Regions from separate parts of the Noviherbaspirillum sedimenti genome, predicted to be linked through region 3. Evidence: predicted binding sites of a transcription regulator. Region 3 holds the regulator's gene; each other region holds the start of a gene.
The links. Region 3 encodes HrcA, which represses chaperone genes, less so after heat shock. Its sites were predicted from a motif close to TTAGCACTCNNNNNNNNNGAGTGCTAA; they were not measured.
Positions count from the first base shown of each region.

Region 1: a site for HrcA is predicted at 2,578-2,604, ahead of rpoH (RNA polymerase sigma factor RpoH). Genes of this name have one in related genera too.
Region 2: a site for HrcA is predicted at 5,669-5,695, ahead of groES (co-chaperone GroES). Genes of this name have one in related genera too.

Region 1 covers NZ_QYUQ01000002.1:4,266,875-4,276,959, reverse strand. The annotation lists gene ftsY (signal recognition particle-docking protein FtsY) at 1-808, shown strand, start outside; gene D3878_RS19850 (cell division ATP-binding protein FtsE) at 809-1,510, shown strand; gene D3878_RS19845 (cell division protein FtsX) at 1,507-2,433, shown strand; gene rpoH (RNA polymerase sigma factor RpoH) at 2,667-3,566, shown strand; gene D3878_RS19835 (SCO family protein) at 3,648-4,283, opposite strand; gene cyoE (heme o synthase) at 4,288-5,172, opposite strand; gene D3878_RS19825 (COX15/CtaA family protein) at 5,200-6,333, opposite strand; gene D3878_RS19820 (SCO family protein) at 6,371-6,922, opposite strand; gene D3878_RS19815 (SURF1 family protein) at 6,948-7,694, opposite strand; gene D3878_RS19810 (twin transmembrane helix small protein) at 7,773-7,973, shown strand; gene D3878_RS19805 (cytochrome c oxidase subunit 3) at 8,119-8,985, opposite strand; gene D3878_RS19800 (DUF2970 domain-containing protein) at 9,010-9,225, opposite strand; gene D3878_RS19795 (cytochrome c oxidase assembly protein) at 9,251-9,826, opposite strand; gene D3878_RS24470 (cytochrome oxidase small assembly protein) at 9,828-9,938, opposite strand; gene ctaD (cytochrome c oxidase subunit I) at 9,992-10,085, opposite strand, start outside.
Region 2 covers NZ_QYUQ01000002.1:4,895,658-4,905,742, reverse strand. The annotation lists gene D3878_RS22770 (sugar kinase) at 1-362, shown strand, start outside; tRNA gene D3878_RS22765 (tRNA-Leu) at 439-523, shown strand; gene D3878_RS22760 (efflux RND transporter permease subunit) at 650-3,793, opposite strand; gene D3878_RS22755 (efflux RND transporter periplasmic adaptor subunit) at 3,809-4,831, opposite strand; tRNA gene D3878_RS22750 (tRNA-Glu) at 5,282-5,357, opposite strand; tRNA gene D3878_RS22745 (tRNA-Asp) at 5,364-5,440, opposite strand; gene groES (co-chaperone GroES) at 5,810-6,100, shown strand; gene groL (chaperonin GroEL) at 6,144-7,793, shown strand; gene ylqF (ribosome biogenesis GTPase YlqF) at 7,929-8,849, opposite strand; gene D3878_RS22725 (histone deacetylase family protein) at 8,925-9,857, opposite strand; gene D3878_RS22720 (AAA family ATPase) at 10,072-10,085, shown strand, end outside.
Region 3 covers NZ_QYUQ01000002.1:4,580,619-4,590,703, forward strand. The annotation lists gene leuS (leucine--tRNA ligase) at 1-1,260, opposite strand, end outside; gene D3878_RS21245 (barstar family protein) at 1,387-1,713, opposite strand; gene D3878_RS21250 (ExbD/TolR family protein) at 1,718-2,164, opposite strand; gene D3878_RS21255 (MotA/TolQ/ExbB proton channel family protein) at 2,252-2,959, opposite strand; gene dapB (4-hydroxy-tetrahydrodipicolinate reductase) at 2,963-3,766, opposite strand; gene D3878_RS21265 (outer membrane protein assembly factor BamE) at 3,796-4,323, opposite strand; gene fur (ferric iron uptake transcriptional regulator) at 4,445-4,876, shown strand; gene hrcA (heat-inducible transcriptional repressor HrcA) at 4,899-5,921, opposite strand; gene D3878_RS21280 (NAD kinase) at 6,082-6,993, shown strand; gene recN (DNA repair protein RecN) at 6,999-8,648, shown strand; gene hemH (ferrochelatase) at 8,725-9,831, shown strand; gene grpE (nucleotide exchange factor GrpE) at 9,929-10,085, shown strand, end outside.

The DNA.
Region 1 (10,085 bases), 310 kb from region 3:
CGATTTATATGAAGAACTGGAATCGGCCCTGCTGATGGCCGATGGCGGCGTCGAGGCCACGCAATTCCTCCTGACCGCCCTGAAGAAAAAGGTCAAGGATGACAAGCTGACCGATGCCGAGCAGGTCAAGGGAGCGCTGAAGACCTTGCTGATCGAACTCCTGACGCCGCTGCAAAAGCCGCTGGTGCTGGGGCGCCATCAACCGATGGTCATGATGATCGCCGGCGTCAACGGCGCCGGCAAGACCACCACCATCGGCAAGCTGGCCAAGCATTTGCAGGCGCACCGGCAATCGGTCCTGCTGGCCGCCGGCGATACGTTCCGCGCCGCCGCCCGCGAACAACTGGCGATCTGGGGCGAGCGCAACAATGTCAGCGTGATTTCCCAGGAATCAGGCGATCCGGCGGCAGTCGCCTTCGATGCCGTGCAATCAGCGCTGGCGCGCGGCACCGATGTGGTGATGGTTGATACCGCTGGCCGCCTGCCGACGCAATTGCACCTGATGGAAGAACTCAAGAAAATCAAGCGCGTGATCGGCAAGAGCATGGCGGACGCCCCGCATGAAGTGCTGCTGGTCATCGACGGCAATACCGGGCAAAATGCCCTCACGCAAGTCAAGGCGTTTGACGATGCCCTGCAACTGACCGGCCTGGTCGTCACCAAGCTCGATGGCACCGCCAAGGGCGGCGTGCTGGCGGCGATCGCCAGGACGCGCCCGGTGCCGGTCTACTTCATTGGCGTCGGCGAAGGTATCGAAGATTTGCAGCCTTTTAACGCGCAGGAATTTGTGGATGCCTTGTTAAGTTAAATGATCGAATTTCGTCACGTCACCAAGCGTTATGCCAAAGACGCCACCACAACCGCGCTATTCGACCTCAACCTCTCGGTCGCCAAGGGCGAGCTGGTGTTCCTGGCCGGCCCGTCCGGCGCCGGCAAATCGACGCTCCTGAAAATGATCGCCGCCGTCGAGCGGCCAAGTTCCGGCAGCGTCGAAGTCAACGGCCAGGACATCGGCCGCCTGAATGCCACTGGCCTGGCTTACCTGCGCCGCAACCTCGGCCTGATCCTGCAACAGCAGCGCTTGCTGGCGGACCGCCCGGTGCTGGCCAACGTGCTGCTGCCCCTGATCGTCACCGGCACCCCGCGCGACGAAGCGGAAAAGCGCGCGCGCGCCGCACTCGACAAGGTCGGCTTGCTGGACAAGGCGCAAGCCGATCCGCTGTCGCTGTCCGGCGGCGAGCAACAGCGCGTGTCGATCGCCCGCGCCATCGTCAACCGCCCGCAGATCATCCTGGCCGACGAGCCGACCGCCAACCTTGACCGCGTCAGCGCCGGCAAGGTGATCGATGCCCTGAAGGCATTCCATGCGGTGGGCGTGACATGCCTGATCTCGACCCATGATGACAACATTTACCAGCCGGGCGCCCGCGTGATCCACCTGGCGCAAGGGCGCCTGGTCGGTGACACACAAGTACCCCAGGCAGCGCCGCAGACACAGGTGGCTTCATGAAAAACTGGTTGCGACTCCAGTCTTACGCCCTGGCCGGCGCCTGGCGCCATATCCGCGCGCCGCGCGGCGGCTTCCTGCTGAATGTGGTGGTCATCGCCATCGCCCTGATGCTGCCCTTCGCCGGCCTGACCTTGCTGGAAAACGTCCGCCCGGTTTCCGAACAGCTGGTGGTCGAACCGGAAATCAGCCTGTTCATGACGGCGGACACCCCGCGCGTACAAGCCAGTGCACTGGCGGCTTCCATCAAGCGCGCGATCAAGGATGCGGAACTGGACGGCAAGCTCGAATTCATCCCGCGCGAAAAAGCCCTGGATGCGCTGGATGCGCGCACCGGCATGGCGGCCGCGGTGACGGCGCTGGGCGCCAACCCGCTGCCGGACGCCTATGTACTAAAGCTGTCCGGGCTGGACAACATGGCCGAGGCCGCCCGCACCGAGAATCTGGTCGCCCGCTTGCAAGCCTTGCCGGGCGTCGAACATGTGCAGCTCGATTCGGCATGGGTCAAGCGCCTCGCCGCCGTGATGCAGGTATTGCGGCTGGTCCTGCTGTTGCTGGCGGTCACCCTGGGCACCGTCGTCGTGGCCGTGGTTTTCAATACCATCCGCTTGCAAGTATTGCATCAGAGCGAGGAAATTGTCCTGAGCAAGCTGGTGGGCGCATCGGACGCCTTCGTTTGCCGGCCGTTTTATTACGCCGGCGCCTTTCTCGGTCTGACTGCCGGCGCCCTGGCGCTTGGCCTGGTCACACTGGGCTTGCATCCGCTGAACCAGGCACTGGCCGATGTGGTGCGCGTCTACGGCTCGCAATTCCAGCTGACGCCGCTGGGCGCCTCCACCTGGCTGGCCTTGCTGGCGACAAGCGCCGCCCTGGGCTGGCTGGGAGCCCTGCTGTCGGTGCGTCGCTCGATTGGCCGCCTGGCTTAGCCGCGCAGAAGATTCCTTTTATTTATTAATTGCAACTTCTGAGCGGTCCCGCACTCCAATTCATCACGCCAATTCAACTATGTCCTGCGGATTGGCATCTTTAACTCCATAGCTTCTAACTATGGAAATAGTTGATTCCAACCATTAGCACTCCCTGACAGAGAGTGCTAATATATGAATTATCTATTCCTGCATGTACAGGCACACCCTGAAAAAGGAAGCAAGGAGAAGGAATGAACGCACGATCTGCACAGTCCGCACTGGTACCTGCCACCAATAGTCTGGTGGCGCTCGGCTTTCCCGGCAATCTGGGCAATATCGAAGCCTATATTTCGACAGTCAATCGCTTGCCGATGCTGTCGCATGAAGAAGAAATCTCGTTTGCGAAAAAATTGCGCGAGCAAAACGACCTGGCAGCCGCCCAATCGCTGATCCTGTCGCACCTGCGCCTGGTGGTCTCGATCGCGCGCGGCTATCTCGGCTATGGCTTGCCGCACGCCGACCTGATCCAGGAAGGCAATATCGGCTTGATGAAGGCCGTCAAGCGCTTTGACCCGGACCAGGGCGTGCGCCTGGTGTCGTACGCAATGCACTGGATCAAGGCTGAAATCCACGAATACATCCTGAAGAACTGGCGCCTGGTCAAGGTGGCCACCACCAAGGCCCAGCGCAAGCTGTTCTTCAACCTGCGCAGCCACAAGGAAGGCCTGGACACCATGACGCCGGCGCAAGTCGAGGCCCTGGCCAAGACTCTGGATGTGAAGCGCGAGGAAGTCATCGAGATGGAAACGCGCCTGTCGGGCCGCGACATCGCGCTGGAAGCACCGACCGACGACGAAGACGACAAATTTGCGCCGATCGCCTACCTGTCCTCCGAGTTGCATGAACCGACCAGGGTGCTGGAAGCGCAGGAATACGACCGCCTGCAAAGCGATGGGCTGGCCGCTGCGCTTGGCAAGCTGGACGCCCGCTCGCGCCGCATCGTCGAAGCGCGCTGGCTGGCCAGCGACGACGGTTCCGGCGCGACCCTGCATGAACTGGCCGCCGAATTCGGCGTCTCGGCTGAACGCATCCGCCAGATCGAGGCAGTGGCGCTGAAAAAGATGAAGGGCACGCTGGCGGCATTTGCCTGAAGGGTATTCATCCAGTAGAAAAGGCGCTCGATTGAGCGCCTTTTTTGTTTTGCCGCCGCCTGGAGGCGGCAGGGCCGAGGCTTACTTCTTCGCCAACAGCACCTTCAGGTCATGCACGATCGGCTCGGCACCCTGGCCATGGCGGATGAACAGGCGAATGCGCCCCTGCGGGTCGAACACATAGCTGCCGGCGGTATGGTCCACTGAGTAGCTGCCTGAAGTCTTGCCCGGCACCTTCTGGTAAAACACGCGGAATTCCTTGGCGACCTTTTCGGTGGCAGCCTGGTCGCCGACCAGACCGAGGAAGCTCGGGTAAAAAGCCGGCACGTACTTGGCCAGCAATGGTGGCGTGTCGCGCTCCGGATCGACCGAAATGAACAAGACTTGCACCTTCTCGGCTTGCGGGCCGAGTTGCTGCATCACGTTGGCCATCTCGGCCATGGTGGTCGGACACACGTCCGGACAATGGGTGAAGCCGAAGAACACGACCACCGCCTTGCCCTTGAAATCGGCCAGGGTGCGGGGCTTGCCATTGTGGTCAGTCAGGGCGAAATCCCTGGCGTAACCGAGGCCGGTGACGTCGGTATTCTTGAAGACGCTGTCGACTGGCGACAATTGCATGGTGCCTTCGGCGCCGGATTGTTCGCTGGACTTGTCGCTGCAGGCGGCCAGCCACAGCGAGGATGCCAGCATCAATGTGAGGGGTAATATGCGCATGGGTTCAGATCTTCAGGTAATGATCAACCAGCAAGGCAACGAACAGCAGCGACAGGTAGATGATCGAATAGGTAAACGCCTTGCGCGCCACCAGGTCGGTGTAATGACGGTAGATGCGCCACGAGTACCACAGGAAAACCGCACCGAGCACGGCGGCGCAGGCGAGATAGATCAGGCCGCTCATATGCACCGCGTAGGGCAGCATGGTGGTGGCAATCAGCGCAATGGTGTACAGGAAGATGTGGAACTGGGTGAACTTCATGCCGTGCGTGATCGGCAGCATCGGCAAACCGGACTTGGCGTAGTCGTCGCGCCGGTACAGCGCCAGCGCCCAGAAATGCGGCGGCGTCCAGATGAAGATGATCAGCACCAGGATCCAGGCCTGCATCGGCACGTCATTGGCAATCGCCGCCCAGCCCAACGCCGGCGGCATCGCCCCCGACAAGCCGCCGATGACGATGTTCTGCGGCGTCGCCGGTTTCAGCAGCATGGTGTAGATCACGGCATAACCGACGAAGGTGGCCAGGGTCAGCCACATGGTCAGCGGATTGACCAGGCTGTACAGTATCCACATGCCGGCACCGCCGATCACGCCGGAAAACACCAGGGTCTGCGCGACGGTGATTTCGCCGCGGGCCATCGGCCGGCGTGCAGTGCGTGCCATCTTGGCATCGATGCTGCGTTCGACCAGGCAATTGACGGCAAAGGCCGCGCCTGCCAGCAGCCAGATGCCGGCAGTAGCCGCCACCACGATACGCCAGTCGGGCAGATCAGGGGTGGCCAGGAACATGCCGATGACGGCGCAAAATACCGCCAGCTGCGTCACACGCGGCTTGGTCAGCGCCCAGTACTGGGCGAGGCGGTTGGGGGAAAGGGTCAAGGTCGTCATAGTCTTACAGCGGCAGCCGTGCCAGCATCATGCGGCCGCAATATGGGTTGTCATGCGGCTGGCAGTAAGCGGCGCAGCGGCAAGATTAGCCTTGTAGTTTAACATGCTCAGCAACAGCACCAATAGCGCCGCGCAGCCATTATGCGCGACCGCCAGCGCCAGTGGCCAGCTCAGGTAGACGGTGGAAATGCCGATGACAATCTGCAAAACCAGCGCCGCCAGAAGCCAGGTCCCGGTCTTGCGCAAGCCGTCGATGCGCATGGCGCGTACCGCCACCCAGCCGAGAATCGCCGCCACCACCAGGGCGAACACGCGATGCGCCCAGTGGATCGCCGTCAGCGCCGGGAACGGCAGGAAGTCGCCGTCGCCGGTCCTGCCGAGATGCCGCCAGAGCGTGAAGCCATTCTCGAAGTCCATTTCCGGCAGCCAGGCGCCATGACAGGTTGGCAAATCAGTGCAAGCCAGCGCGGCGTAATTGGTGCTGACCCAGCCGCCCAAAGCGATTTGGCAAAACAGCACCACCAACGCCAGTGCGGCGGGAATGCGCAAGCCGCGCGCTGCCGGGACCACCGGCGCATGCACGCTCTGGCGCGCCGCCAGCCACGCCAGCAAGGCCAGCAGGCCCATCCCCAGCAACAGGTGGATGGTGACGATCACCGGCTGCAGCTTCATGGTCACGGTCCAGGCGCCGAACGCCCCCTGCACGCAAACGAACAGCAGCAAAAAGCTCGGCAGCCAGGGCGACATGGCGCGCGCGGCAACGCTGCCAGCGTTTCCACGGCGGGCCCTGGACCAGTTGCGCCACGCCACCGCCATCAGGGCGATGATCAGCACACCCACGCCCATGGCGAAGTAGCGATGCAGCATCTCGATCCAGGCCTTGGCGACGGTGACCGGGCCATCGGGCATGGCCGCCTCGGCGGCCTTGATGGATTCGTGCGCCTGCAAGGGGTTGGCGTGGCCATAGCAGCCCGGCCAGTCCGGGCAACCAAGGCCGGAATCAGTCAGGCGCGTGAAGGCGCCGAACATGATCAGATCGAAGGTGAGGAACACCGTCACCCAGGCCAGCTTGCGGTATTTGTTGGCGTCACGCGAAGCCCACACCGCCGCCAGCGCCAGCAGCGCTACCAGCATGCCCTTGATCGCGAGTTGTATCAGCATTAACCTATCCTGTCGTTTGCTGGCGCAGCGACGGCGCCTAGCCGATGCTGGATGCCTTCAGCAGCTTGCCGAGGTCGCGCTTGATGCGATTGGCGTCGGCATCCTTTGGAAAACGCATCATCAGGTTGCCGAGCGGGTCGATGATATAGATATGGTCGGTCAGCGCCGCGCCCTGCTCCACCGGCAGCCAGGCTTGCAACGCCGCCGCCGGCGCGCGCAGCATGCGGGTGCCGTCATACTCGCGCATCAGCATGGTGTCGAGCGGCGCGTTGTCATTGATCAGCCAGACCCGCTCGACGCGATCGCGCTCCTTGCCCTGCGCCGTGCGCAACTGGCGCATGTCGTAGAGCTTCTTGCCGCAGGCGACCTCGCAATTGCCGGAATCGACCTGCAGCATGAGCCACTTGCCCTGATAAGCGCTGATCTCGGTCGGCTGGCCGTCGAGCGTGCTGCTGCCCAGGCGCGGCATCGGATATTGACGCGGATCCAGCAGGGTGCCGTAATTGGTGCGGCCGGTCGGCTTGATCACATAGTAGGTGAAATAAGCGGCGGCCAGGGGTGCCGCGCATACCGCCAGCACCGCCAGCATTTTCCAGCGGCCGAGTCTTCGTTGCTTACTGTTGTCTTGTTCCACGCAAAAATCCTGTCACAATAAAAAAGATGAAAGCTGCTGCCGCCAGGCCGTACCACTGGAAAGCGTAGCCGCGATGCTTGTCGGCGCCGTGCGAGGGGCGCGGCCAGTCGCGCACCAGGCCATCGCCGGCGGCGCCGGCGATTCCGCTTGCGCCGCCCTGTTCGATAATGAAAGGCAGCAGCGCCAGGCCACTGGCGGCGGCGAATTCATCGACGCTGACGTTTTGTACGATGGCGCCGGCTTGCAGCGGCGCCGACGCCCCGAACTGGTACAGCCGGCCGGGATGGCTGCGGATGCTTCCCTCGATCGTCACTGCGCCGGCAGGCGTGGGCGTCGCCGGCAACCTGGTGCGATCGACCGGATCGCGCGGAAGCCAGCCGCGCGCCACCAGCACCGTCTTGTTGCTGCCGGCAATTTTGAACGGCATCAGCAGATGCAAGCCGGCGCGCCGTTCATGCGGCCGGTTGTCCAGATACAGCGGCCAGGTGCCGACGAAATGCCCGCTGACGCGCACCCGCCGGAATTCCTCCGCCGATGCCGTGGTATCGGCGGCAACTGCGGCGCCCAGATCGACGACCGGCTGCGCGCCGCGCGCCTGCATGGCCGCCCCGATCGCCTCCTTTTCCTGCGCGCGCCGGCTTTGCCAATGGCCCAGGCTGACACCAAGGGCGACGGCGAGCACTGCGGCGATGAAGGGGATCCAGCTGAAGCGGAATCTGATTGGCATTACAATATCAACTTTACAAACACAAGCCCTGTCAGGCGGCGCCTATTCTAGCAAGTGCCCGCTTCACTTGCAGCACTCATGAAATTCTTTGTCGCCATCGCCTTCATCCTGATTCTTGCCAGCCTCGGTTCCGCATTGGTATTCCTGATGCGCGACAAGGGCAAAAGTAACCGCACCGTACAGGCGCTGGCGCTGCGCGTGGGCTTTTCGATTGCCCTGTTCATCTTCATCCTGATCGCCAATTATCTGGGCTGGATCCAGCCGACCGGCTTGCGCTAGGCCGGCCCGCCAGCCGGCCTGGCCACAAGCAAAAAGCCGCACCGAGGTGCGGCTTTTTGCATTGCCATCATTGCGGGACAGAATCCTTGCGATTGGGGACAGAGTTAAGCGAAGCGGTACTCTGTCCTCAACATTTTATAAGGCTTTACAGCCAGTAGACCACCACGTACAGGCCGAGCCAGACGACGTCGACGAAGTGCCAGTACCAGGCGGCGCCTTCGAAGCCGAAATGGTTTTCCGGGGTGAAATGCCCTTTGAGCACGCGGTACAACATCACCGACAGCATGATCGCACCAATCGTCACGTGAAAACCGTGGAAGCCGGTCAGCATGTAGAAAGTCGAGCCAAAGATGCCGGAAGTCAGCTTCAGGTTCAGATCGCTATATGCATGCATGTACTCATAGGCCTGGAAACCCATGAACACGGCACCCAGCACGATGGTGGCGAACAGCCAGATGGCGGTCTGGGCACGGTGACCTGCACGCAGTGCATGGTGCGAGATCGTCAGGGTGACACCGGAGGTCAGCAGCAACGCGGTATTGATGGTCGGGATCCAGAACGGCCCCATGGTGGTGAACGGCTCGATCGTGCCGGCCGGGCCGGTATTGCCCCAGTGGGCGGCGGCGGCAAAATCCGGCCACAGGACCTTGTGGTCCAGGTCAGCCAGCCACGGCATGGAAATCGAACGGGCATAGAACAGCGCGCCAAAGAAGGCCGCGAAGAACATCACTTCCGAGAAGATGAACCAGCTCATGCTCCAGCGATAGGAGTTGTCGATGCGGGCGTTGTACAAACCACCTTCGGATTCGGCAATGGCATCGCCAAACCAGTAATACAGAATCGACAGCACCGCCAGGATGCCGGCAACAGTGACGTAAGGACCCCAGCTGATGCTATTGACCCATGCCGACGCGCCGGCCATGGTTACCAGCAACGACATGCCTGTCAACATCGGCCACTTGGATGGGCCCGGTACGAAATAGTAGGGCGCCTTAGCGTTTTGAGAAGCCATCTCCATCTCCCGATACAAATCAAATTAATTCGCGACGACGCTTTTTACTATTAACAACAGCGTCACAATAAAAACCACTGCAACAATCAATCCGGCGATGATCAGGTAGACCGGATTGAGCTGCGCTGTATCCTGTTCATAGCCGCTTTTCTTGCGCACGCCGAAAAACGCCCAGAGTATTGCCTTCAATGTTGCACCAAACGACATCTTGCGCTTGGCTGCGTCTTTCAAATCCTGCATTTTTACCGCCTTTCAGCCAACCAGTTCAGCTGGACTTTTTTGTCGGCCCGGCCACCTCGAAGAAGGTGTACGACAAGGTAATCGTCTTGACATCGCGCGGCAGCGCCGGATCAATGAAAAACACGACCGGCATCTGCTTGGCTTCGTTCGGACCCATCGTCTGCTGCTTGAAGCAAAAACATTCCATTTTCTTGAAATGCGCTGCAGCCTGCTGCGGCGCATAGCTGGGAATCGCCTGCGCGTCGATTGCCCGCGACTGCGTATTCACCACTTCATACACCACCTGGACCATCTCGCCGGGGTGCACCTGTATGCTGGCCACCGTCGGCCGGAATCGCCATGGGCCCTGCGCATTGCCGTCGAACTCGATGGTAATGGTGCGGCTCTTGTCGACCTGGGTGTTGCCGACACCCTCCACCTTCATATCATTCGGCGTCAGGATGTTAATGCCGGTGATTTCGCAGATCTTTTTATAGACTGGGATCAGCCCGTAGCCGAAGCCAAACATCATGACCGCCACCACCACCAGCTTGCCCAGCATTTTCGCATTCAGCTTGCGCGTCGGCGCATCCTGCGCCGCATCTTGCTTTGGTGTTTCCATGTCAGGCAAACCAGACCCTCTTGACGATTACCCCGATAAAGAAGACCAGCACCACCGATGCCAGGATCAGCGCGGTCTTCATGTTATCGGGCTTGTTTTGCTGTGACATCATCTCTATTCGGTTGGGGACAGAGTACCGCTTCGCTTAACTCTGTCCCGCAATTATTATTTCACCGTCGGCGGCACTTCAAAGGTGTGGAACGGCGCCGGGCTCGGCACGGTCCATTCCAGGCCTTCAGCGCCTTCCCACGGATTGGCT
Region 2 (10,085 bases), 320 kb from region 3:
AGCCGGGGCTGCGCTCCTTTGCCGGCGCGGAGAGCCTGCAAAATGATGCCAACCGCCGCGCCGCGCTGACAAAAGCGCGCGCACTCGGCTGCCGCGTGGCGGCGGTGACGCGCGGCGGCAAAGGGACGCTATGGCTCGATGAGCACGGTTTCCATCAGCAGCCGGCGTTCGCGGTGCCAGTGGTGGATACCACCGGCGCCGGCGATGTCTTCCACGGCGCCTATGCGCTAGCGATGGGGGAAGGCCAGAGCGTGGCGCAAGCCATGCGCTTCGCCAGCGCGGTGGCGGCGCTCAAATGCACGCGCCGGGGCGGCCGCGCCGGCATCCCGACCCGCACCGAAGTGGCGGACTTCCTGAAGTAGCAATAACAGGCTGCCAGTCCGGCACTGCGCGCCCTGTTGCTATGGAAGGGCAAATCGGGGATAATAACGCTCTTATGCCCGGGTGATGAAATTGGTAGACGTAGGGGACTCAAAATCCCCCGCCGCAAGGCGTGCCGGTTCGAGTCCGGCCCCGGGCACCAAACAAATTTAACCCCTTGATTGCTCAAGGGGTTTTTTGTTTTTGAGCCGCCCGAGCGCATAATCCGGCAGGATGCCGATGAATGCGATACCGTCAATTGACAAGAAACCTCATTTGCACGATTGAATCATTCCGGCGCGGCTTCCTCCAGCCGAAACGGCCTCTTGCGTTCGCTGATGCGCTGCAGGACCACGTAAAACACCGGAATCACGAAAATTCCGATCATGGTGGCAAACAGCATGCCAAAGGTCACTGCCGTACCGATCGCCTGCCGGGCGCCGGCACCGGCGCCGCTGGCAATCGCCAGCGGCAGCGTGCCAAGGATGAAGGCGAACGAGGTCATCAGGATCGGCCGCAGCCGCAATCGCGCACCCTGCCGCGCCGCCTCGACGATGGGGACGCCACGCGCACGCGCAAGCTTGGCGAATTCGACGATGAGGATGGCGTTTTTCGCAGCCAGGCCGATCAGCATGATCAGGCCGATCTGCGTGTAGACGTTGTTGTCGGAAGCGCGCAGCGTCAGGCCGACGAAAGCGCCCAGCACGCCGAACGGGATCACCAGCAAAATCGCCACCGGCATGGCCCAGCTTTCGTACAGCGCGGCCAGCACCAGGAACACGAACAGCAGCGACAGCGCGAAGATGTAGCCGGTCTGGCCGCCGGTTTTCTGCTCCTGGTAAGTCGCGCCGGTCCATTCGTAACCGTAGCCTGGCGGCAGCGTGCGCGCCACTTCCTGCATCGCTTGCGCCGCCTGGCCGGAACTATAGCCGGGCGCGGCGCTGCCGGTGATGGTGGCGGCCCGATAGAGGTTGTAGCGTTCGTAGAATTCCGGTCCGCTGATTGCCTTCGGCGTCAGCACGGTCGACAGCGGCACCATGTCGCCTGCCATATTGCGCACGTAGTAGCGGCTCACGTCGGCCGGACTGGCGCGCGTCTGCGACTCGGCCTGCATCTGCACCCGGAACGTGCGGCCGAACAGGTTGAAGTCGTTGACGTAATAGCCCCCCATCATGGATTGCATGGTAAAGAAAACGTCATCCAGGGCGATCCCGAAGGTTTTCACCTTCTCGCGGTCCACCTCATATTCGATCTGCGGCGTGCGGTCGTCGTAGTTGGGAAAGACGAAGCCGAGTTCGGGCCGCTTGCGCGCCGCGGCAACCAGGTTCTGCAACACTTGCGCGAACTGTTTCGGATCGCCGCCGGCGCGGTCCTGCAGGATGAAGTCGAAACCGCCGGTGGTGCCGAGGCCGCGGATCGGCGGCGGATTCAGCACCAGCCCCTGGGCATCCTTGATTTCCGCATTGATGCGTCCGGTCAGGCTGCCGACGATGTCTTCGGCGCGCTGCCCGGGCCCGGTGCGTTCATCCCAGGGCTTGAAACGGATGAAGGCGGTCGAGTTGTAGGAAGTTGCCAGCCCGGTCAGCAGGTTGAATCCGGTCAGCGTCGCCACGCCGGCGACGCCGGGCGTGGCGTTGGCGATGCGGGTCTGTTGCGCGACGGCGGCGCTGGTGCGCTCAAGCGAGGCGCCAGGCGGCAACTGCATCACCGAAAACGCATAGCCCTGGTCTTCCGGCGGCACCAGTCCGGTCGGGCGGGCGCGGATCAGCCCGTACAGCACCACCAGCAGGACGGCAAACAGCAAGGCGACCAGCGCCGCATGGCGCGCCAGTTGCACCACCGACGCGCTGTAGCGCTCCGAGAACGCGTTGAAGGCGTGGTTGAAGCGATCAAAGAAGCGTCCCAGCAGGCCGTGCGGCTTTTCATGCGCGGCCGGACGCAGCAGCAGTGCGCACATGGCCGGCGTCAGCGTCAGCGCCACCACGGCCGAGAGGATCACCGAGGTGGCCAGCGTCAGGGCGAACTGCCGGTAGAGCTGGCCGGTGAGGCCGCCGAGGAAGGCGACCGGCAGGAACACCGCGGCCAGCACCAGTGCAATGGCGATCACCGGGCCGCCGACGTCGGCCAGCGCGGCCTTGGTCGCCTGGATCGGCGTGGTGCGCTCGGTGTCGAGCCGGTGCTGCACCGCTTCCACCACCACGATGGCGTCGTCGACAACGATGCCGATGGCCAGCACCAGTCCGAACAGCGTGAGCGTGTTGATGGAAAACCCCAGTGCGGCAAAGACCGCAAAGGTGCCGATCAGCGAGACCGGCACGGCCAGCATCGGGATGAGAGTGGCGCGCCAGGTCTGCAGGAACAGGAATACCACGATCAGCACCAGCACGAAGGCTTCGCCCAGCGTCTTCAGCACATCCTTGAGCGATTCGGTGACAAAGGGCGTGGTGCTGTAGGGAACGGAATACACCATGCCGGGAGGGAAGCGCTGGGCCGCATGGTCCATGTTCTGCCTGACTTGATCTGCCACATCCAGCGCATTGGCGTCCGGCTGCAAGAAAATGCCGATGAACACGCCGGCGATGCCATTTTCCTGGACGTTGATGCTGTAATCGGCGCCGCCCAGCTCCACCCGGGCGATGTCCTTCAAGTAGACGATCTGGCCGTCCGGCGCGGCGCGGACGATCATGTTGCGGTACTGTTCGGGATCGGACAGGCGCCCGCGGATCGTCGCCGAATACTGCATCTGCTGCCCTGCCGGCACCGGCGGCACGCCGATGCGGCCCGCCGGCGCCACCACGTTCTGTTCCTGGATCACGCGCCGCACGTCGGACGCCGTCACGCCCCGCCGCGCCATGAGGTCCGGGTTCAGCCAGATGCGCATACTGTAGTCGCGCGCGCCGAACAGACGCACCTGGCCGATCCCGGGAATGCGCGCCAGCGCATCCTGCAGGTTAAGCAACGCATAGTTGCTCAGGAAGGTCGTGTCGAAGCGGCCGTCCGGCGAGGTCAGCGCCAGCACCTCCAGGAAATCGGTGGATTGCTTGCGGATGGTGATGCCCTGTCGGATCACATCGGCCGGCAGCGTGCTCTGGGCGATCGCCACCCGGTTTTGCACTTCGACCGCAGCCAGGTCCTGGTTGGTGCCGATATCGAAAGTCACGACCAGGCTGTAGGAACCGTCGTTGGCGCTTTTCGAATCCATGTAAAGCATGCCCTTGGCGCCATTGACCTGCTGCTCGATCGGCGCCGCGATCGATTGCGCCACCACGTCGGCGTTGGCGCCGGGGAAGCTGGTGCTCACCTGTATCTGCGGCGGCACGATTTGCGGATACTGGGCCACCGGCAGCGTCAAGGCGGCGAGCGCGCCGGCGAGCGTGATGATCAGTGAAATCACGATCGAAAACACCGGACGGTCGATGAAGAAGTTGAACATGCCCGGCCTGTCCGCCTAATTTCCGGTCCCGGCCGCCAGTACCGGCTTGACCGGCATGCCCGGCCGCAGCTTGCCGGTGCCTTCGACAATCACCAGTTCGCCCGGCTTGACGCCCTGCTCCACCACCCAATCATTGCCCGAGCGAATGCTGGCACTGATATCGCGGTAGACCGCCTTGTTGTCGGGGCCAACGACGAATACCGAATATTTCCCCTGCAATTCCTGCACGGCTTTCTGCGGCAGCAGGATCGCCGCCGGATTGGCCGGCTTCGCCACGATTGCGCGCACGAACTGCCCGGAGCGCAATGTGCCGTCCGGGTTTGGCACCACCAGGCGAACCGGCAGGGTGCCGTTTCTCGGGTCCACCGCGGCATCGACGAAGTCGAGCTTGCCGCCATACTGGTAATCGCTGCCGTCGGCCAGCTTGATGCGGATCGGCGGCGCTGCCTCGTTGGTGCTGCCCGCCTTGTATTGGCGCAGCAAGCCTTCCAGCTTTTGCTCGCCGACGGTGAAACTGACATACATCGGGTCCACCGAATACAGCGTGGTCAGCAGCGTGGTCGAGGCGTTGACCAATCCACCCGGTTTGATCAAGGCGCGGCTGATCAAACCCGAACGCGGCGCGCGGATCGTGGTATAGCCAAGATTGAGCTGCGCCTGCTGCACCTGCGCCTTGCCAGCTTCGACGGCGGCTGCATCGACGCGCTCGCGGGCGATGGCCGCGTCCATTTCCTGTTGACTGATCGCGAGGGCTGCCAGCAATGGCCGTGAGCGTGCCAGAATTTGTCGTGAGTTCAGATAGGAAGCCTGGGCCTGCGCCAGGTTCGCCCTGGCCTGGGCCAGCGCGGAAATATAGGTTTGCTGGTCGATAACGAATAGCAAATCCCCTGCCTCCACCCTTGCACCATCCTTGAAGGCCTGGCGTTCGAGAATGCCGCCAACGCGTGCGCGTATCTCGACAGTCTCGACGGCTTCGGTCTGCGCCGCATACTCTTCGAACAGCGTAATCGGCGTCGGGGCCGCGCGGATCTCGCTCACCGCGACGGCTGCTGCCTGCGGCGCCGGATTGTTTTTTTTATTGCAGGAAAAAAGTCCGCACAGGATCAATAAGAGCCCGACAAACTTGTATCGCCCAGGCATTTCACGAATTGCAGAGTGGCATCCAGTTTCAATCACAATTCTCCCACGTTGCATCAGAGCACAGTGCAGTGCCAGCCATTGCCCTTATTTTTAAGCTAAAGCAGTTCTGGGGATAAGGAGTGAGACAGATCAATCGTGAATGAAAAAGCCGCTTGTGCGCGCTTGGAGCCGCCAACGAAAAAAGTCCCTTGCGGGACTTTTTTGGATATTGGCGTCTCCACGGGGATTCGCCTACATACTGCAGGCCGCGGTCTGGCTTGCAAGCCTGACCCTTCGAATCCCAGGCGCGCGCAGTGCGCGCTTGGAGCCGCTAACGAAAAAAGTCCCTTGCGGGACTTTTTTGGGTATTGGCGTCTCCACGGGGATTCGAACCCCGGTACTCACCGTGAAAGGGTGATGTCCTAGGCCTCTAGACGATGGAGACATTTTCTGGCGGAGCGGACGGGGCTCGAACCCGCGACCCCCGGCGTGACAGGCCGGTATTCTAACCAACTGAACTACCACTCCGCTGAAGTGGAACTGCTTTTGGCAGGGCCCGAATTCTACAACAAATCTTCCAAATAGCGAAATTTTTCTTGCCGCTGCGACCACGACGGCGCTACCCAGCCCCTCTGTTTTTTTATTATCTTAAATCAAGTAGTTGGTCGAATGGCAGGTTCCTCTCGGCAAGCATGGCATCAGTCCATTATTAATCCATCACTCTTGACTTGAAAAAAGGGATACCCGCCCATATACTTAGCACTCGTTAGGGGAGAGTGCTAACAGTCCTTCCCTGGCCTTCCAACTTTTACGTCGCGCAGGCTGCATCGTGGGTTCCACGGTTTGTGGCATGCCTGCGGAAAATAACCACAACCTATTGAAATTAAAGGAGTTTGTATGAACCTTCGTCCTTTGCACGATCGCGTCATCGTCAAGCGTCTGGATCAGGAAACCAAAACCGCTTCCGGCATCGTCCTGCCTGAAGCCGCTGCAGAAAAGCCGGATCAAGGTGAAGTGCTTGCCGTCGGCAATGGCAAGATCCTGGAAGACGGCAAAGTCCGTCCGCTCGACGTCAAGGTCGGCGATCGCGTCCTGTTCGGCAAGTATTCCGGCCAGGCCGTCAAGGTCGCCGGCGAAGAACTGCTGGTGATGCGCGAAGAAGACATCATGGCAATCGTCCAGAAGTAATCTTCGGACCTCATACGAATATTCCAATTAAGGAGCTATAAACATGGCAGCTAAAGACGTTGTATTTGGCGATTCCGCTCGTCACAAGATGGTTGAAGGCGTAAATATTCTCGCCAATGCAGTCAAAGTCACGCTGGGCCCGAAAGGCCGCAATGTCGTGCTGGAGCGCTCGTTCGGCGCGCCGACCGTGACCAAGGATGGTGTTTCGGTCGCAAAAGAAATCGAACTCAAAGACAAGCTCATGAACATGGGCGCACAAATGGTCAAGGAAGTTGCTTCGAAAACTTCCGACAACGCCGGTGACGGTACCACCACCGCGACCGTGCTGGCACAAGCCATCGTGCGCGAAGGCATGAAGTACGTTGCCGCCGGCATGAACCCGATGGACCTGAAGCGCGGCATCGACAAGGCTGTTGCAGCCGTTGTCGCCGAACTGAAGAACATCTCCAAGCCTTGCACCACCACCAAGGAAATCGCCCAGGTCGGTTCGATTTCGGCCAACAGCGATTCCTCGATCGGCGAGCGTATCGCTGAAGCGATGGAAAAAGTCGGCAAGGAAGGCGTTATCACCGTGGAAGACGGCAAATCGCTGAACGACGAACTCGACATCGTCGAAGGCATGCAGTTCGACCGCGGCTACCTGTCGCCGTACTTCATCAACAACCCGGAAAAGCAGACCGTCCTGCTGGAAAATCCGTTCATCCTGCTGTTCGACAAGAAGATCTCGAACATCCGCGATCTGCTGCCGGTACTGGAGCAAGTTGCCAAGGCTGGCCGTCCGCTGCTGATCATCGCTGAAGACATCGAAGGCGAAGCGCTGGCAACCCTGGTGGTCAACAACATCCGTGGCATCCTGAAGACTTGCGCAGTCAAGGCACCTGGCTTCGGCGACCGCCGCAAGGCCATGCTGGAAGACATCGCCATCCTGACCGGCGGCCAGGTCATCGCTGAAGAAGTCGGCCTGACCCTGGAAAAAGTCACCCTGAACGATCTGGGCCAAGCCAAGCGCATCGAAATCGGCAAGGAAAACACCACCGTCATCGACGGTGCTGGCCAGGCTGCCAACATCGAAGCACGCGTCAAGCAAATCCGCGCGCAAATCGAAGAAGCGACTTCGGACTACGACCGTGAAAAACTGCAAGAGCGCGTTGCCAAACTGGCAGGCGGTGTTGCCGTGATCAAGGTTGGCGCTGCCACCGAAGTCGAAATGAAAGAAAAGAAAGCCCGCGTTGAAGACGCGCTGCACGCAACCCGTGCCGCCGTTGAAGAAGGCATCGTTCCCGGCGGCGGCGTGGCCCTGCTGCGCGCGCGTAACAGCGTCACCGTCAAGGGTGACAACCCTGACCAGGAAGCCGGCATCAAGATCGTCCTGCGCGCCATCGAAGAACCGCTGCGCATGATCGTCACCAACGCCGGTGAAGAAGCTTCGGTCGTCGTCAACCGGGTTCTGGAAGGCTCGGGTAACTTCGGTTACAACGCTGCCAACGGCACCTACGGTGACATGGTTGAAATGGGCGTGCTGGATCCGGCCAAGGTGACCCGTTCGGCGCTGCAAAACGCCGCTTCGATCGCTGGCCTGATGCTGACCACCGACTGCATGGTTGCCGAAATGGTGGAAGACAAGCCAGCTGCCGGTGGCATGGGCGGCATGGAAGGCATGGGCGGCATGGGTGGCATGGGCGGCATGATGTAATTGCCTCCCGGCCCGTCAAGAGATGAAAATCTCTTGACGGCCTGGAAATAAAAAAGCCTGCAAGGTTTGCGCCTTGCAGGCTTTTTATTTGTCGTTTCTTGTATGTCGCTTTTTATTTGCAGCGCGCAACCGGACTCAGTCGTCGCGATCCGTCTCTGCTTCCGGTTCGGATGCCAGCCCAAGGCTCTGCGGGGCCTGGTAGCTGGCCAGCAGCGCCAGACGGCTTTCCGGCGTCTCCAGGCTGATGCGGCCAAGCGCCCCGCTGCGGTAATCCTGCAGGAAGGTGTGGGAGGCCTTTTCATAGTCGAACTCGCCGCCCTTTTGCCGGAAGCCGCGTTTCTGCGCCACGCCCTCGATCACGTCGACCGCATCGATGCCGGCAGTCGCCACACCGTAGCGCGCGGCGAGCAATTGAGGATAGCGCTCCAGCAGCACGCCGGCGAGAAAGGTGGCGACTTCTTCCTCGATCAGGGCATTGCTGCCGATGGCGTGGCTGGCGGCCAGCATCAGGCCATCGGTCGGATGGGCGATCTTCGGCCACAGCATGCCGGGGGTATCGACCAGCACCATGCTGTTGCCCAGGTAAAGCCGCTGCTGGGTCTTGGTCACGGCCGGCTCGTCGCCGACCTTGGCCACGCGCTTTTTCAACAGCGCATTCATCAGTGTCGATTTGCCGACGTTGGGAATGCCCATGATCATGATGCGCAAGGGCTTGAGCGCCGTACCCCGGTGCGGCGCGATCTTCAGGCAAAAGCCTGGTATTTTTGCAACATCGACCGGCTTCTTGCAGCTCAGCGCCACGGCGTGCACATTCTTTTGCTTGTTGTAGAAGTCCAGCCAGGCTTGCGTCGCGACAGGGTCGGCCAGGTCAGCCTTGTTGAGGATTTTCAGGCAGGGACGCTGCCGGAATACCCGCAATTGCTCGATCATCGGATTGCAACTGGCTTGCGGCAGGCGGGCGTCGAGGACCTCGACCACCATGTCGGTCTTTTCCATGGTTTCGGCCGCCTGGCGGCGCGCCGAATTCATGTGACCGGGGAACCATTGTATGGACATGTAAAGCTTTACGAAAGAATTGAGGCGCTATTCTACCCGTTTGCCGGCGCCCGCCGTCCGTTGCGTGCATGCGGCTCAGTCGAGCCGGGCCAGCACCTTGAGATGCGCAACGACGCTGCGCCCCAGGGCCGAGAGGTTGTAGCCGCCTTCCAGACAACTGACAATGCGCCCCTCTGCGTACTGGTCGGCGATTGCCATGATCTGCTGCGTCAGCCAGGCATAGTCGGCCTCCACCAACCCGAGCTGGCCGAGGTCGTCTTCGCGATGGGCGTCGAAACCGGCCGAAACGAACAACATCTGCGGACGGTGCGCATGCAGCGCCGGCAACCAGCGCTCGCTGACCAGCTGGCGCACCACATCACCGCCGCTGTAGGCAGGCACCGGCACGTTGACGGCATGCGCGCCAATTGCGGTAGTGCCGCTGTAGGGATAGAAGGGATGCTGAAAAAAACCGACCATCAGCACCCGCGGCTCGTCGATGAAAGCAGCTTCGGTGCCGTTGCCATGGTGGACGTCGAAATCGACGATGGCGATCCGTTCCAGGCCGTGCACATCGAGCGCGTGGCGGGCGGCGATTGCCACATTATTGAACAGGCAAAAACCCATCGCCTCGTCTGGCATGGCATGATGGCCGGGCGGGCGCACCGAGCAGAATGCGTTGGCAAGCTCGCCGGCCAGCACCGCATCGGTGGCAGCGACGGCTGCGCCGGCCGCGTGCAGCGCGGCATCCCAGCTGTAGGGGTTGAGCAAAGTATCGCCGTCCAGGCTGTAATGCGGCGCACCGGGTGCCGGCAAGTGCTGGCGGATACGTTCGATGGCAGCAGGGGTGTGTACCCGGGCAACATCGTCCAGGCTGGCGGGCGGCGCATCGCGGTGCACGAGGAAGGGATCGATCCGGCTGGCAATCAGCTGGTCTTCGATTGCCAACAGGCGCGCCGGCGATTCCGGATGCCACTCGCCCATTTCATGCCGTTTGCACGCGGCGTGGGTATAAAAACCGGTACTCATTTGTCATCCTCGAATGTTCTCTGCGGCTTTTTTGTCTGCGCTTTTTGTGAGCGCCTTTACGCCAGCATTTCCATGTCAGTTTAATCAAGAAACAGACTGATGCCGGACATTTGTCATCATGGCACCGTTTTTTATATTTGCGATTGAGCAATGCTGCCATAGAATAAATCATCCGTACAATCGCATCACATATTCTCACTTTACCGGAATCTTCATGTTCGACAAAGT
Region 3 (10,085 bases):
GTCGGCAGCGATGGCATCGACTGCCTGCTGGTAGTTCATGCCATCGTACTTGGCGGAATTGACGCAGCGGCCGTTTTCCTTGTCGCCATACCATTCCTGCCAGGCGTCCAGCGAATAATCCTGGCCGTTGACATCGACCACCTGCTGGATAGCCAGGCTGTATTTTTTTGCAAAGGCGAAGTCGCGCTCGTCATGCGCCGGCACACCCATCACGGCGCCGTCGCCATAGGTGATCAGGACGTAATTGCCGACCCAGACTTCGACCTGCTTGCCGGTGAGCGGATGGGTGACGAACAGGCCGGTGGCCATGCCCTTCTTTTCCATGGTCGCCATGTCGGCTTCGATCACGCTGCCTTGCTTGCATTCATTGATGAAGGCGGCCAGCGCCGGGTTGGCTTGCGCCGCGTGCGTCGCCAGCGCATGTTCCGGGGCGACGGCGCAAAAGGTCACGCCCATGATGGTGTCGGCGCGGGTGGTGAAGACCCACAGCTTGCCGTCGTTGATCGCCTGGCCGGCCGCATCCTTGATGTCATGCGGGAAAGCGAAGCGCACGCCGGTGGACTTGCCGATCCAGTTCGATTGCATGATGCGCACGCGCTCGGGCCAGCCCGGCAGTTTGTTGTCGACGAAGTCGAGCAATTCTTCCGCGTAGGAGGTGATGCGGGCGTAGTACATCGGGATTTCGCGCTTTTCGATGAGCGCGCCGGAACGCCAGCCGCGGCCGTCGATCACCTGTTCGTTGGCGAGCACGGTCTGGTCGATCGGGTCCCAGTTCACGGTGCCGGTCTTCTTGTAGATGATGCCCTTTTCCAGCATCTTCAGGAACATCCACTGGTTCCACTTGTAGTACTCGGGGCGGCAGGCGGTCATTTCGCGCGACCAGTCGATCGCCAGGCCCATCGCCTGCATCTGCTTTTTCATGTAGTCGATGTTCGAATACGTCCATTGCGCCGGCGGCACGCCGTTGGCCATCGCGGCATTCTCGGCCGGCATGCCGAAGGCATCCCAGCCCATCGGCATCAGCACGTTGTAGCCGTTCATGCGCAGGTGGCGGTACATCACGTCATTGATGGTGTAATTGCGCACATGCCCCATGTGCAGCTTGCCCGAAGGATAGGGCAGCATCGAACAGGCATAGAATTTCTTCTTGTCCTGGCCGTTCTTGTCTTTTGCGTGTTCGGCGGCGCGGTAGGCGTCGATCGCTTGCCAATGGTCTTGCGCCGATTTCTCGACATCGGCGGGGCTGTATTTGTCTTGCATGACGGATGGTAGGGAAATGGGATATGAACCCGCCATTATACTGGTTCGGGCAAGGGCTTACGAGGCGGCAAAACCATGTCATGCTGCCGCAAAATGATGGAATTGCCGCAAAAACGGCGCAATCGGTCAGCGCAGTAGCAGTTTCAAAGCGGGTTTTTCGCCGTAATCGGCATAGCGCTCGTTGATGCCTTCGATGCAGAAGGCCAGTTCTTCCAGCAAGTCGGGGGCCTGCTGGCGCAGGGTGTCGGCTTGTGTCACTTCGATTTCCAGCACTTCCTCTTCGGCCAGATGGAAGCGGGTCATGCCGTCATCGTCGCGCAGATAGGAGAGGCAATCGACCCAGGCATCCAGGTTGTTGCCATAAAAATCAGGGAAACCGAAAGCCTCGCGGCATTGCGCATGAAAGGCGGGCCAGTCGGTGATGGTCGCGCCATCGAGGAGGACATGTGCCATGGTCTTATTTCGCCGGCGCTGAGCTTGGGGCCGCAGCCGGTTTGGGTTCCGTCACGAAACCAAGCTTGTTCAGTCCGTTGCCCTGGGCGGCCGCCATGACCTCGGCGATGATTTCGTAGCGGGTAGCTTTGTCGGCGCGCAATTGCAACTCCGGTTGCGGCTTTTTCTGTGCCGCCTGCGCCAGGCGCGCGGCCAGGTCTTGCCGGGCGATGACGTCATTGCCCCAGAAGATTTGCCCCTCGCCATTGATCGACAGCGAAATGGTTTCCGGCTTTTCCGGCGCTGCTTCCGCCTGTGCGGTCGGCAAGTCCAGCTTGATGGCGTGGGTAAACAGCGGCGCGGTGATGATGAAAATCACCAGCAAGACCAGCATCACGTCGACCATGGGCGTGACATTGATGTCCGACATGGGCGCTGCCTGCTGGTTCTGGTTGAATCCGCCGAAGGCCATTTTGTTACCTTGAGATACTCATATCTATAATGTTGGGTACAGAGTAATTCGTCGCGCTGCGGCGACTCACAAACTCTGTCCCGCAATTCAAGAACTACTCTGTCCCGCAGCTGGTACAACGCGTGCGCCAGTAGTCAGGTAGGCATGCAAGTCATGTGCAAAGCCATCCAGTTCCGCCAGGGTGAGGCGATTGACGCGGGTGAAGGCATTGTAGGCCAGCACCGCCGGAATCGCCACTAGCAGGCCAAGGGCGGTCATGATCAGCGCTTCGCCAACCGGGCCGGCGACCTTGTCGATCTGTACCGTGCCGGAAGTCGAGACCGCGACCAAGGCATGGTAGATGCCCCAGACGGTGCCGAACAGGCCGACAAAGGGGGCGGTGGAGCCCACCGAAGCCAGCAGGGTCAGGCCGTTTTCCAGGCGCGCGGCGACGCGGTTGATTTCCTGGCGCAAGGTGCGGGTGATCAGTTCGCCCGGGTCGGTATGGGCATTCAGCGAGCCGGCCTGGTTGCCGACACTGGCGGCCTGGGCGCTTTGCGCGGCCAGCGGCGTGTAGACGCTTTCCGGGTCGGCGGCGCGGATCAGGGCGATGGCATCGGTCAGGGTCGGCGCATTCCAGAACGCTTCCAGGGTCCGGGCGCTCTTGCGGATGCGCCACGAAGTCCAGGCCTTGGAGAGGATGTAATACCAGCTGGCGATCGACATCAGCAGCAGGGCGTAGGCGACCGCATGCGAGACGGCGTCGCCCTGCGCCCAGTAGTGGGCGAAACCGAGGGTAGGGGTGGCTGGATTCATGGATCAGCGCAGGCCGAGCACGTCCTGCATGTCGTACAAGCCGGTGCTCTTGTCGGCCAGGAAGCGCGCGGCGCGCAGGCTGCCATGCGCATAGGTGACCCGGCTGGACGACTTGTGGGTGATTTCAATGCGCTCGCCGATGCCGGCAAACAGCACCGTATGGTCACCGACGATATCGCCGCCACGGATAGTGGCAAAGCCGATCGAGGACGGGTCGCGCGGACCGGTCACGCCTTCGCGCGCGAACACGCCGACTTCCTTGAGGTCGCGGCCGAGCGCCTCGGCCACGACTTCGCCCATTTTCAGCGCGGTGCCGGAGGGGGCGTCGACCTTGTGGCGGTGATGTGCCTCGATGATTTCGATATCGTAGCCTTCGGCGAAGCTTTTTGCCGCCATTTCCAGCAGTTTCATGGTGACGTTGACGCCGACACTCATGTTGGGCGCGAACATGATCGCCGTCTTTTGCGCGGCGGCGGCAATTGCCGCCTTGCCGGCATCGTCAAAGCCTGTCGTGCCGATGATCACCTTGATGCCGTGGGCAGCGCAATATTCCAGGTGTTTCAGGGTGCCTTCGGGGCGGGTGAAATCGATCAGGTAATCGGCATTTGCCAGGCCTTTGGCCAGGTCCGATTCGATGGCCACGCCGCAGGGCTGGCCGGCGAAGGCGGTGGCATCGCTGCCGACATATTGTCCCGGGATATCGAGGGCGCCGGCCAGCACGGTGTCGTCAGCTTCCTGTACGGCTTCGATCAGCATGCGGCCCATGCGGCCGGAGGCGCCGGCAATGGCGATTTTTAATGGATTCATGAGGCTAAACCAGTTCTGTTGGCAAAATATTACTTGGCCGGCGTTGCCACTTTTGGCGTTGCCGTTTTCGATGCCTGCGGCGTCGTGCCAGCGATCAGGGACAGGAAATCCTGTTCGGTCGGCAAGGTGCCGGCATCGATATTGGCTACGCGGTTATCCTGGAAATGTACCGCGATGCGGCTGCTGATCACTTCACCATTGCCTTTTTGCATACGGAATACGTAATCCCAGCGGTTGGCGTGGAATATATCGTTCAGCAGGGGCGTGCCCAGCACGAAGCGCACCTGGTCCGCGGTCATGCCGGTCTTGAGTTGCGCCAGCTGTTCTTGCGAGATGAAGTTGCCTTGCTGGATATCGATCCGGTAGGGCGAAAAAATCCCGAACAGGCGCTTTTCTTTGGTGGTCTGCACTCCCGTGGTGGCCGGTACGGCAGCCTTGGGCTGCTGGGCTGCGACGGCAGGGGTGCTGGTGGCGGCAACCGGCTCTTCCATCAAGGGATTCTTGCTGGCGCAGCCGATCAGGGCGCAGGCCGCGACCAGACACAATGCCTGAGACAAGGCTGAAGCGGAAGGTAATACTGGAAACGGCAGGCGCATAAATAGTAGAGTCTTGATCGAATCAGGAAATTTTTGCAGAAACACTATATGATAAAGCAGAACTCAGCTTCCAACCATAATCATGCCGAACAATCCTTCCGACTTGAAAGCCAGCGGCCTGAAGGCCACCCTGCCACGCTTGAAAATTCTGGAAATCTTCCAGAACAGCGCGGTGCGCCATTTGAGCGCGGAAGACATCTATAAAGTCCTGCTAGCCGAGAATATGGATGTCGGACTGGCAACCGTCTATCGCGTGCTGACGCAATTCGAGCAGGCCGGCCTGTTGCATCGCAATCATTTTGAAACCGGCAAGTCCGTCTTCGAACTGAATCAGGGTTCGCACCATGACCACCTGGTATGCCTGGATTGTGGCCTGGTGGAAGAATTCTTTGATGACGAGATCGAACAGCGGCAACAGAAAATCGCCGGCGAGCGCGGCTTCAAGATTGCCGACCATGCGCTGGCGCTGTATGGCCATTGCACCAAGGAGAACTGCCCCCACCGCGGGCGTTGAATGCTGACTGAAGGGCTGCCGGCTAGTGGTGGCTGAGGGCGTTCGACAGCAGCTTGGCGGTGATGTCGACGATCGGGATTACCCGTTCGTATGCCATGCGTGTGGGGCCGATCACGCCTAGCGTGCCGATGATCTTGCCATTGGCTTCATAGGGAGCGGTCACCACGCTCATTTCGTCCATCGGCACCAGTTGCGATTCGCCGCCGATGAAGATTTGCACGCCGGTGGCGTTGCTGGAGATGTCCAGCAATTGCATCAAGCCGGTCTTTTGCTCGAAAACTTCAAACAATTTGCGCAGCGACGCCATGTTGGACGACAGGTCCGACACCGACAGCAGGTTGCGCTCGCCGGAAATCACCACATCCTCGCCGGTATCGGCCATGGCATCGCTGCCGGCTTCCACCGCTGCCTGCATCAGCGCGGTCATGTCGTCGCGCAGCTGGCGCAGTTCGCCCTTGAGGCGCAGGCGCACGTCGTCGAAACTCATGCCGCCATAGTGCTGGTTGATGTAATTGGCGGCATGCGTCAGTTGCGACGGCGTGTAATCGGCCTCGGTCAGCAACAGGCGGTTTTGCACCTCGCCGTTGGGGGCGACGATCACCAGCAGGATGCGCTTTTCCGACAGGCGCAGGAACTCGATTTGCTGGAACACCGATTCATGGCGCGGGGTCAGCACCACACCGGCGAATTGCGACAGCGACGACAGGATCTGCGCCGCGTTGGAAAGCAGTTGTTGCTGCGAATGGGATTGCAGGCGGGAATGCATTTTCGATTCCAGCCCCGACTCGTCGATCGATTGCACCGTCAGCAGGGTGTCGACGAAGACCCGGTAACCGCGCGGCGTTGGCACCCTGCCGGCGGAAGTGTGCGGACTGGCGACAAAGCCCATCTCTTCCAGGTCGGCCATGATGTTGCGGATGGTGGCCGGCGACAGTTCCAGCCCGGATATCTTCGACAGCGCCCGCGAGCCGACCGGCTGGCCGTCGGCAATATAGCGTTCGACTAAGGCTTTCAAGAGGGTTTGTGCGCGGCTATCGAGTTGCATGGAAGTATTGTAACCAGCACCTATGGGCTAAGCTAGAGTCTGTTTGGCATGAATGTGGCATTTCAGGCGGCTTTCACGGTGAGCTCACTTCTTTGGATACTAAATGGGTGCTTGTATGCCATCTTTCAAGACTGGCCATAAATATGGTCTAATCCGCACCATGCTATCAAACAAGTTCTCTTCTACTCACGTCAAGACCATTGCCATCGTCGGCAAGCCGATGGCCGCTGGTATTGGCGATTCTTTGATGGAAATTGCTGCTTTCCTGGCCAGCATCGGGCACAAAGTGGTGTTTGAGGCTGAGACTGCCCGCAATATTGCCCTCGACCATGTAACCGCGCTTTCTCCGGAACAAATCGGCCTGCAAGCCGATGCCGCCATCGTGGTTGGCGGCGACGGCACCATGCTGGGGATCGCCCGGCAACTGGCGCCTTACAATGTGCCCTTGATCGGGATTAACCAGGGGCGCCTGGGTTTCATGACCGATATCCCGGCCGAGCGCATGATGCCTGTACTGGCTGACATGTTGTCAGGCAAAATCGAATCGGAACAGCGCAGTCTGCTGGAGGGTGAAGTCTTGCGCGACGGCGTCAATATTTTCCAGGGGCTGGCCTTCAACGATGTGGTGGTCTCGCGCGGCAGCGGCGCCGGCATGGTGGAATTGCGGGTCGAAGTCGATGGCCACTTCATGTATAACCAGCGCTCGGATGGCTTGATCGTGGCCACGCCCACCGGCTCCACCGCCTATGCCTTGTCGGCCGGCGGACCCTTGCTGCATCCGAACCTGGGCGGCATTGCGATGGTGCCGATCGCCCCGCACGCCTTGTCGAACCGGCCGATCGTGCTGTCGGACAGTAGCGAGATCGTGATTGAAATCGTCAATGGCCGCGATATCAGCGTCAACTTCGATATGCAAACCTTCGCCAGCCTGCAGCACCATGACCGCGTGGTGGTGCGCCGCTCGCGCCATGTCATCACCTTTCTGCATCCGTCCGGATGGAGTTATTTCGATACCCTGCGCGAAAAATTGCACTGGCACGAATATCCCTCGGCCGAAGGAAAGTTAAAATAACAACTATGCTGCGCACACTTTCCATACGCGATTTCGTCATCGTCGATGCCATCGAGCTCGACCTGGCCGGCGGTTTTACCGTATTTACCGGCGAAACCGGCGCCGGCAAATCGATCCTGATCGATGCCCTGGCGCTGGCGCTGGGCGGCCGCGGCGACGCCAGCGTGGTGCGCGAAGGCGCGGCGCGCGCCGATATCACGGCGGAATTCGCCGACGGCGCCGAAACTGCCGCCTGGTTGGCGGAGAATGAATTCAATCGTGACGACGGCGCCATCCTGGTGCGCCGCGTGATCGACAATGCCGGCCGTTCCAAGGCCTACATCAACGGCATCGCCGCCACCGCCACGCAATTGCGCGAGCTGGGCGAATTGCTGGTCGATATCCATGGCCAGCATGCGCACCAGTCCTTGCTGAAAGCCGACGGCCAACGCCGCTTGCTCGATGGTCAGGGCGGTTTGCTGGAGGAGGCCAGGGCGGTCGCCGCCGCCTGGAAAGCCTGGCGCGCGCTGGCCCGGCAGCGCGAGGAAATCGAGGGCAATGCCAGAAGCGTGCTGCTCGAGCGCGAGCGCCTGGAGTGGCAGGTGGGCGAGCTGGAAAAGCTGGCGCCGAAAGCCGGCGAATGGGATGAGGTGAACCAGGAATACAGCCGCCTGTCGCATGCCGCTACCCTGATCGATGGCGCCCAGGAAGCGCTGACGGCGATTTCCGAGGCCGAGGACGAGCCGATGCTGGCACGCCTGTCGACGCTGAACCAGCGGCTGGCGAAACTGGCCGATATCGACGAAGCCCTGAAACCGGTGTTGGAAGTGCTGGAGCCGGCCCGCATCCAGTTGCAGGAAGCGGTGTATGCATTGAACGATTATCTCGACCGGCTGGAACTCGACCCGCAACGGCTGCAGGAAGTCGAGCGTCGCATGGGGGATCTGCATGCGACGGCGCGCAAGTTCCACGTCGAGCCGGAGGCCTTGCAGGCCGAGCTGGAAAGCCTGTCGGCGCAATTGCGGCAGCTGGCCGACGCCAGCGACCTGGACGCGCTGAAGGCGCAGGAAGAAAAGTTGAAGTCGGCTTATCTGGCGGCCGCGCAGAAGCTGTCAAAGGCGCGCGCCAAGGCCGCCAAGGCGCTGGGCGCGGCAGTGACATCGGCGATGCAGGACTTGAGCATGGCGGGCGGCCGCTTCGAGGTGGCGTTGAATCCGGGCGAGCCGGCTGCGCATGGCCTGGAACAGGTTGAATTCCTGGTGGCCGGCCACGCCGGCACCCAGCCGCGGCCGCTGGCCAAGGTCGCTTCCGGCGGCGAACTGGCGCGCATTTCTCTGGCGATCTCGGTGATCACTTCGAGCGCGACGGCAACCCCGACCCTGATTTTCGATGAGGTCGATTCCGGCATCGGCGGCGGCGTTGCCGAGGTGGTCGGTCGTTTGCTGCGCCGTCTCGGGCAGGACCGGCAAGTCCTGTGCGTCACCCATTTGCCGCAAGTAGCCAGCCAGGCCAACCAGCATTTTCAGGTCAGCAAGCGCAATGCAGGCGGCAAGACAGTGTCCGGCATCGCGGTGCTGGAGACAACTGCGCGTATCGAGGAAATCGCCCGCATGCTGGGCGGCCTGGAAATCACGGCGACGACCCGCAAGCACGCCAGGGAACTGTTGGCGCTCTAGCCGCATGCCGCTCGGCACGGCATCCTGCGCGCCGTCGTGCACTTCATTTCACCTGATCCTGTCGAATCGAGAACAGATGGCTTTTCGCAAAGAACCCCCCTATACCCATGGCACGGCGGAACAGACCGCGGTCGTGCTGGTCAACCTTGGCACGCCGGATGCGCCGACCGCGCCTGCGGTGCGACGCTACCTGAAGCAATTCCTGTCCGATCCGCGTGTGGTGGAGATTCCCAGGGCGCTGTGGGCGCCGATCCTGCATGGCATCATCCTGCCGTTTCGCTCCGCCAGGTCGGCCGCCAAGTATGCGTCGATCTGGGGCGCCGATGGCTCGCCGCTGAAGGTCCATACTGAAAAGCAGGCCATGCTCCTGCGCGGCTATCTGGGCGAACGCGGCCATCAGGTGCAAGTCGCGCATGCGATGCGCTATGGCGCGCCCTCCCTGCCGCAGGTCTTGCAACAGTTGCAGGAACAGGGCTGCAGCCGCATCCTGGTGTTGCCAGCCTATCCGCAGTATGCCGGCAGTACCACCGCATCGGTCTATGATGCGGTATTCGCCCATTACGCCGCCCAGCGCAACGTGCCGGAGCTGCGTCTGGTCAGGCATTATCATGACCATGAAGCCTATATCGAAGCGTTGAAGCATTCGGTGCTGGCGCACTGGGACGCGCATGGCCGGCCCGACAAGCTGGTCATGAGTTTTCATGGCGTGCCCCGGCGCACGCTGGAACTGGGCGACCCTTACCATTGCGAATGCCACAAGACGGCGCGCCTGGTGGCAACGCAACTTGGCCTGACTGACGAGCAATACCTCGTGACCTTCCAGTCGCGCTTTGGCAAGGCCGAATGGCTGCAGCCTTATACCGCGCCTACCTTGCGACGACTGGCGCAGCAGGGCATCAGGCGCGTCGATGTGATGTGCCCGGGTTTTGTCGCCGATTGCCTGGAAACCCTGGAGGAAATCGATATGGAAGTCCGGCAGGATTTTCTCGACGCTGGCGGGCGTGAATTTCACTACATTCCTTGCTTGAATGAAAATCCGGCCTGGATCCATGCCTTGACTGATATTGCTGAGGAGCATTTGTTGGGATGGCCGACCATGTCCAATGCTGCTGCCCGCGATGCGCAAGCGCGCGAATTGGCCATCAGTCGGGAGCAGGCGCGGCGCCTGGGTGCGGTGCAGTAGGCGGCGCTGCAATAGGCAGAGGGGGCTTGAAAATGCCGAAAATAGTCCCATATGGCTAAAATTGTTATTTAAGTCATTGATTGTTGGAGGGGTTTCGATGCAAGAACAGGAAAAACAAACTGGGCCGGAAGTCGGCATAGAGGAAGAGACGATCGCCGCGGAAACTGGCGCTGGCGTGGCCGAGCAGGATCTGGCGGAAAAACTGGCCGCTGCCGAAGCCAAGGCGGCGGAATTCCAGGATGCCTATTTGCGGG